Regions from separate parts of the Shewanella sp. 125m-1 genome, predicted to be linked through region 2. Evidence: riboswitches for the same ligand, from Rfam matches in the RefSeq annotation. Region 2 holds a riboswitch; the other holds the start of a gene.
The links. Region 2 has a riboswitch for cobalamin ahead of ACVBIK_RS02565 (ABC transporter ATP-binding protein). Riboswitches for the same ligand answer to the same signal wherever they lie in the genome.

Region 1 (3,762 bases), on a different contig from region 2:
AAAGTAGTTTTGAGCGGAGATAATCTCTGCGTCAAAGATGTTGTTCGCTTTTAAACGTAAGCTCCAAGCATCATCGAGCTGATAACCCACACTTAAATCAACTTTATGATAGGCATCCAAAAACGCATCATAACCAGCATAACGCTTACCTTGATAATGGTAGTTAGCCAAGAGATCAAAACGTTGCCAGCTATAGCTCAGCATATAGTTAAACTCATTCTCGCTACGGCCAACAAGCTGCTCACCTGTTTGTTTATTCTCAGCATCCAGATAGGTATAACCCAGTTGGTGCTCAAGGCTCAATAACTGGAAATTAGCAGACAGTTCGATACCGCTGATCTCAGCTTCATTGATATTCGCAGGCTTCCAGATATCCCAACCATAATCGTCTTTCTCACCCGTAGGGGCCCAAGCAATCAGATTATCGATAGTATTTTTAAATACACTGATATAAGCACGCACATCTTTAGCATTAAAATGCAGCGTTAGATCGTAACTCTCAGCGGTTTCTGAGAGCAACTCTGCGTTACCAGAACCTGGCCAGTACAGGTCGTTAAAGGTTGGCACTTTAAAGGCCGTACCCGTTGTCGCGGCCAAACTCCATTGAGCATTAAACTGATATGCGAGACTAGCGTTATATGAAACTTCGCTGTCGATATTTTCCACATCATCATAACGCACCGCAACTTCAGCCAGTATATTGCTCCACTGCTTTTGCACTAAGGCGTAGACACCTAAGATATCTCGCTCATCTTGGGCATAATCGCCCTTAACAGACTCATTTGACCAATCGACACCGCCCGTCAGGGTCAAGTCGCTTGCCGCTAGGTATTGGTTACTCCAATTGACCTGATCGCGTTTGGTTTCAAACTCAGATATTGGCACACTGATATCGTTACCACGAAAGTTCTCGTTTGAATCGCGAGACTGGCTTAAGGCTAATTTGCTGGTAAATCGGTCATTACTGTATTGCGTAGCAAGATCCCAAAAGTAATTCTCATAGTCTGACTCATCTGCCGAACCTGAGGCATAGATATCGTCGTACTGAGTGTTACCTTTATCGTATTGTCCGGTCCAAAGTGCTTGCCAGTTTTGATTAATTTGCTGAGAGCCGTTTACTGAAAGCGCGTTGCGCTTATAACCATCATCATCATTTTCAACCTCTGCGCCGTTATATACATCATAACCTTCTGATTGCTCATGGTTAACGCTCAGTGTTGTACTACCATCGCCATGGGTCATACCTGCGCCAAATGAGCCGCGAATATATTCATTGCTGCCATATTCAGCACCCGCAAACCATTCACCGCCCTTGAGTTGGCGAGTAAAAATCTGAATGACGCCGCCAATAGCATCACTGCCCCACACAGACGCTCGAGGTCCTTTTAGGACTTCGATTCGCTCAATATTTTCAGGTGATAAACTGTTAAAGCTAACTGTACCTAATGTGGCAGAGCCGACTTTAACGCCATCGATTAGGACTAATACATGGTTGGAGTTACTGCCGCGAATACTGACAGATGTTGCCTGACCCGCACCGCCATTGCGCGATACACTAACACCCGGAAGTGTTTCTAATACGTCAGCCACAGACTTTGGATTAAGACGCGCTATCTCTTCACGTTCAATGGTATTAATGACGGTTAGCTGCTGATCGGCGCTTCTATCAAAACGAGAACCGGTTACGGTAATCGTTTCATCAACATTTGCTAAGTGAGATGCGACTTCTTCGGCCGAAACTGAAAAGGCTGATAAGCTAACAAGACTACTGACTAGTAGTGCGATTTTTGATGGTTGTGTTCCCATTTACCTTTTTACTCCTAAAGGAAAACGGGGCAAATACGTCACGGTGACACGACCCATAAATGAAAAAAATCACTCGTTTATTGGTTCGTTTAATTGCCGCATTTCGAGATCTGCCCGCCGAAATCATCGAAATCACTTTGCTGGCCGGTCTCCGGACTTAGGTTCTGTATTAACGTATTAATACCCGAATACAAGCTTTCAACACCTATCCATTAAGGCGCACTTGTCTCTCACCATTCACCGTTGCGGGGGCAGTGTCAGAATTTAACTGACTTCCCGATTATCCCTAAGTTACAGCCGTAACCTGAGGCACCAATAAAGTTGACTAAATATCGTTATAAGTTTTTGTTACTCAAAAGTGAACAAATATCACTATCAAGAGTGCCGCGCATTATAGACGTCTATACGGTTAAATGTCTAACTTAACACCACTTAAAACCCGTATTTAAGCCGAGGAATATTCACCTTGTACCTAGCGATCTAATGTTTCACATTAATATCAGCAACATATAATTATCACATTGAGTCTACCAAGCCTTTAATACAAGCTCAGAGGGGTAATACTAGATAAAAACTCTTGCTGATTTTGCGCTTTGATGGGAGGATTTTCTTTGCTAAATGCGTCACCACGAATCGATTTATGAATTAAATACAGATCCAGTTTCCCCCTGATAGCGGTGTAATGGCCAATCTCTCCTAGAGTTTGCACCTCATCATAAGCAATACCTGCTACCGACTTAATATGAGAGTTGGGCATCTTAGTGCAGCCGATAATCGCGCTTGCAGCTTCATGGCCGTTGAGTGGCTCACTTTGCAAGGTTTCAAACACCGTTTCCCCTTGGCAACTGTCGAAGTATACCTCTGCCATAGTCTCTAAAAATTTTTGTGGGCTCACATCTTCAGCGATCCCTTTAAACCCTTGCACACACAGCATAGATGACCAGGTTTGTAACGCTTGAGAAGCGGGAACAAACTCAGCAGAGAACATCGTCTCTTGTTGATTTGAATAAGCGAGTTTCCAGTCTAACGGCAAACTAAAATTAAATGTTTGACTAAAAATCGCTAGTTGCTTGGGAGTTTTATCGACGTGCGCTGTAACCGCTTCATCACTTAAACCGTATGATGGAAAAGCTAGAAATATTACACATAACAGGCCTGCTGCCATGCGCGGAGATAATGACGTCATACCTTTACAATCCTTGTTGGGGGTACTTTTATGAACAGATATTCTATCTGTGCATCTGTCAAAGTGGTACTTAAAAAGTCATTAAATTGAATCCGCATAAATGCACAGTCATCTTCAATGGCTATCACCTCCGCCCTTCCATATTTAACAATAGCTTATATACCGACAGCTAATCTAGAACAAAAAAACACCAAAAAGTACTTGCGCAATACAATTACATTTGTAATCTTAAATATACATTACAGCTGTAATCGTAAAGAACATTCAGCAAAGGATGACTTTGAAAGAGGCCGACTTTGAAAGAGAGCAACTATGAAAAAGGTTTTACTATGAAAGAGGTTTTACTATGAAAGAAATCAGTAATGCCGAGCTGTGTGTGCTCAATATCCTTTGGCAATCATCGCCAATGAGTGCTAACGATGTCATCAGTGAATTATCTCGCAGCAATGACTGGCACGAAAAAACGGTCAAGACGCTACTTAACCGCCTAGTAAAAAAACAAGCCATTGGCTTTGACAAGCAGGGCCGCTCATATCTTTACTTCCCTCTCATCGAACAGAGTGAATACCAGCTTAAAGAGAGTGAGTCTTTCATCGAGCGCTTATTCTCTGGTCGCGTCGCTCCCTTAGTGGCCGGTTTTGCCAAGCAAAACAAGCTCAGCGCCGAAGACGTGGCCGAATTACAACAACTGATTGATACCTGGCAAAAGGACAACAAATCATGATGCTATGGATGGCACAGCAAACCCTGTTACTTACTCTTGTTTGTGG
Region 2 (3,762 bases):
GTGCAAGTGCTAAAGCATGATACTTTTTCAGCATTAAAAGCCAATGAATTTTAACTAAGTTGCTGATAAATAATGAAGGTCAACAGGTATAATGCAAACCACTAAGGTGATTTTACTTCGGCACGGCGAATGCGATGGTGGCAATATTTTACGCGGCCAAGTTGATGTTGCGTTAACTGAGCTTGGTCAGTTGCAGATGAAAAAGGCATTTTCCGCCTTATGCTTAACCGATTTGTCAGTCGATTTTACCGTTGGTTTTACTGTTAATAGTGTGATTAGTTCACCGCTTCAGCGCTGCGCCAACATCGCAGAGCAATTGGCTCGTGAGCATGATTTAGACTTTTCTATTGAAGCAGGTTTTAAAGAGCTGAACTTCGGCGATTGGGACGGACAAACCTTCGACGCGCTTTATCAAACTTGTGGCTCCGCGCTTGATAACTACTGGAAAAACCCTTGGTTGTTATCGCCGCCTCATGGCGAGTCTATGCAAGATTTTGAGGCGCGTATCGATAAAGCCTGGCAGGCGATGCTTGAGCTGCATCAAGGAAAGACGGTATTAGTGGTGACTCACGGTGGCGTAATACGTCATTTAATGAGTAAAGCTCTGGACGTCAGTCTGTGTGCGGGTTTTTACACCTCGCTTAAATTGCCTTACGCGGCCACGGTAGTGATTGATGTGCTGCACAATGATAATAAGCAGTTCATGACCCTAAATTGGCGGTAGAAGTTTAAAGAAGGACCTAGGACCTAGGACCTAGGACCTAGGACCTAGAGCTTAGAACCTAGAATCTAGAACCTAGAACCTAGAACCTAGAACCTAGAACCTAGAACCTAGAACCTAGAGCTTAGAACCTAGAACCTAGAACCTAGAGCTTAGAACCTAGAACCTAGAACCTAGAGCTTAGAACCTAGAACCTTTTTATCGTAGGTCGGGCTTTAGCCCGTCAATCTTGGTTTTATTTATAAAACAAAGGTGATATCAGCCTTGCTGGTATGATGCTAAACTGCGGCGTTATCTTATGTAGCGCTGCTTGCGTTAAAGGCTGCGTTTGCTCTTAGCATAAAAGATAGCTAAAAAATGAAAGTTAGGTGCTTAACAGCATAAAGGGAACCGGAGGCTGGCAGTTATTCGCCGCTTAGTCCGGACTGTACCCGCAACTGTAGGGAAGGTTAGCCATAGGGCTGCGCTTCCAAGTCAGATACCTGCCTAACTTATGTTGTTCATTACGTATCATTCAGTACGTGTTGATAATTAAAAAGTGTATCCATATACACATAAACTCGTGCGGGCGACTCGAGGGAGAGAATAAAATGAAGTTCCATGCTTGGTTGTTAGACCTAGATCTAGACCTAGATCGAGGCTTGCTAAAGGCCTGTTTATATGATGCTTGCTTATTCGATGCCCGTTTTTTCAAACAATGGGTAAATGGCTGCAATGGCTAATTCGCAATTAAAGCAGCAGATTCACGCTGAAGCTAAAACCCAAACAGTGCTGTCTGTTAACGACTTAGGCTGGCAACTGGATGGTAAAGCCATTTTGTCGGCAATCGACTTTAGCTTAGCTGAAGGTAAGATGCTGGGCATTATAGGGCCTAACGGCGCAGGGAAATCCAGTCTACTGCGCTGCTTATATCGCTTCATTAAGCCAACAACGGGTTGTATTAACTTGTTTGGGCAAGATATTAGCGCGCTATCGGCTAAAGCTTTTGCCCAGCAAATCGCCGTGGTACTGCAAGACACCCCCCATCATTTCGAGATGACCACTGCGCAACTTATCGGCCTAGGTTTAACGCCTCATAAAAGTGCCTTTGATTTTACTAGCCGCAGCGATCGCGTTGTGATCGCACAAGCACTTGAAAAAGTAGGTCTTGAAGATAAAGCCAATCAAGCCTATGAGAGCTTATCGGGCGGTGAAAAGCAGCGTGCCTTGATTGCTCGCGCCATTGTGCAGCGCCCTAAACTACTTATTCTCGATGAGCCGACAAATCACTTAGATATTCGTTATCAGATCCAAACCTTAGAGCTACTGCGCAGTCTCAATATCACCGTTATCACCTCTATTCATGATCTTAACCTTGCCAGTGCACTGTGTGATGAACTCCTCCTGCTTGATAAGGGCCGTGCTATAGCCAATGGTTCACCTAAGATGGTACTCACTGAGCAGCGCATCGCTGAAGTGTTTGATGTGTGCTGTGAAATCAAGCCTCATCCTCAGCATGGTAATCCGCTTATCTGTTATTTCTATGGTTACGAGGGCGTGTCGGCAAGTGGTGAGAAAACCGCCGCGGATATAAAGGCGTCAGTTCAAGCTGAAGCTTTCGTTCAAATAAAAGCGAGAAGTACAGATGTTTAAGGTGAGTAAGGCCTCAATCGCGAGTCTGCCGTTAGCCATTAATTGTCGTCGCCGAACTGAGCATCTCGTTCTGCTTATACTCACTTTGGTGGCGCTAATCACCCCATTTGCTGCCACCAGTTTTGGTGCTGCCAGTATTAGTACCTTAGATGTGCTAAATGTGTTTAGCCACAAGCTGTTTAGTATCGGCGATCCTGTTGGCGTAAAAGAGCGCATTATTTGGGAGCTACGTTTACCGCGAGTCTTATTAGCATTTATTGCTGGGGCTGGACTGTCGATAGCGGGCAGTGTGCTGCAAACTGTGACGCGAAATCCGCTGGCAGATCCTTATCTATTTGGGATCTCATCGGGCGCCTCTTTTGGCGCTGTAGTGGCGTTAACCCTCTTTAGCCAAAGCATGCTTTGGCTCAGTCTGCCGGTTGGCGCATTTATCGGTGCCAGCTTATCGGTATTGCTGGTATTGAGCTTATGTGGCCGTAACCTAAGCACCCAGGTTGAGCGCATGTTGCTTTCTGGCGTGGCAACCTCGTTTATGTTTGGCGCACTCGCCAGTTTGATGTTGTACTTTTCCAGTCCACAAGCTGCTGCATCGGTACTGTTTTGGACCTTAGGCAGCTTTGCTAAAGCCAGCTGGCAAGGCTTGTGGCTGCCAGCTTTAGTCGTGCTGATTTCATTGCTGGTTATCTTGTTGAATAAGCGTCAAATTGTCGCTATGCGGGCGGGTGATGAAACGGCTCATACTTTAGGGATCAATGTGGGTCGCTTACGTTTATCTATGCTGCTTATCTGTTCGCTAATCACTGCTATTTTAGTGGCTAATTGCGGTGGCATTGGCTTTATTGGCCTCATGGTACCGCATACCGTGCGTTTACTGTTTCCGGGGCGATTCCCATTGCTGTTAACAGCGTTAGTCGGTGGATTATTTATGGTTTGGGTGGATGTATTAGCGCGAACCTTATTGAGTTATCAAGAGCTGCCAGTGGGGATCATAACCTCGGTGATGGGCAGTGTCTTTTTTCTATTTATTTTGGGCGGCCGCAGCGCTAAACGCTTTTAGTTTACGTCAGTTTGCGACGCAAGATAATTATCCTTATTAAGTGGTTAAGGGGAACCTGAGATGTTTAATATCGCACCAGTAAATGTTGAGTTTGATGCTGAGATCCAACACAAAATAGACACCAAAACTAAGCCACTCGGTGCGCTTGGTGACTTAGAAGCCTTAGCGCTGCAGATTGCTCGCGTGTTAGGTAAAGATAAGCCGCAGATTAAGCACCCTAAGATGATGGTGTTTGCTGCAGACCATGGTATTGCTGAATCGGGCGTGTCAATTGCGCCCAGTGAAGTCACCACGCAAATGGTGATTAACTTTATGCAAGGCGGCGCGGCAATTAACGTGTTTACTCGCCAGG

Region 1: it holds a riboswitch for cobalamin, as region 2 does, so the genes downstream of both, ACVBIK_RS07435 (TonB-dependent receptor domain-containing protein) here and ACVBIK_RS02565 (ABC transporter ATP-binding protein) in region 2, are expected to answer to the same signal.

The regions. Positions count from the first base shown of each region.
Region 1 covers NZ_JBRILT010000011.1:56,198-59,959, forward strand. The annotation lists gene ACVBIK_RS07435 (TonB-dependent receptor domain-containing protein) at 1-1,806, opposite strand, end outside; cobalamin riboswitch at 1,932-2,138, opposite strand; gene ACVBIK_RS07440 (hypothetical protein) at 2,345-2,992, opposite strand; gene ACVBIK_RS07445 (BlaI/MecI/CopY family transcriptional regulator) at 3,339-3,716, shown strand; gene ACVBIK_RS07450 (TonB family protein) at 3,713-3,762, shown strand, end outside.
Region 2 covers NZ_JBRILT010000003.1:90,247-94,008, reverse strand. The annotation lists gene ACVBIK_RS02570 (histidine phosphatase family protein) at 92-724, shown strand; cobalamin riboswitch at 1,071-1,225, shown strand; gene ACVBIK_RS02565 (ABC transporter ATP-binding protein) at 1,436-2,353, shown strand; gene ACVBIK_RS02560 (FecCD family ABC transporter permease) at 2,355-3,410, shown strand; gene cobT (nicotinate-nucleotide--dimethylbenzimidazole phosphoribosyltransferase) at 3,471-3,762, shown strand, end outside.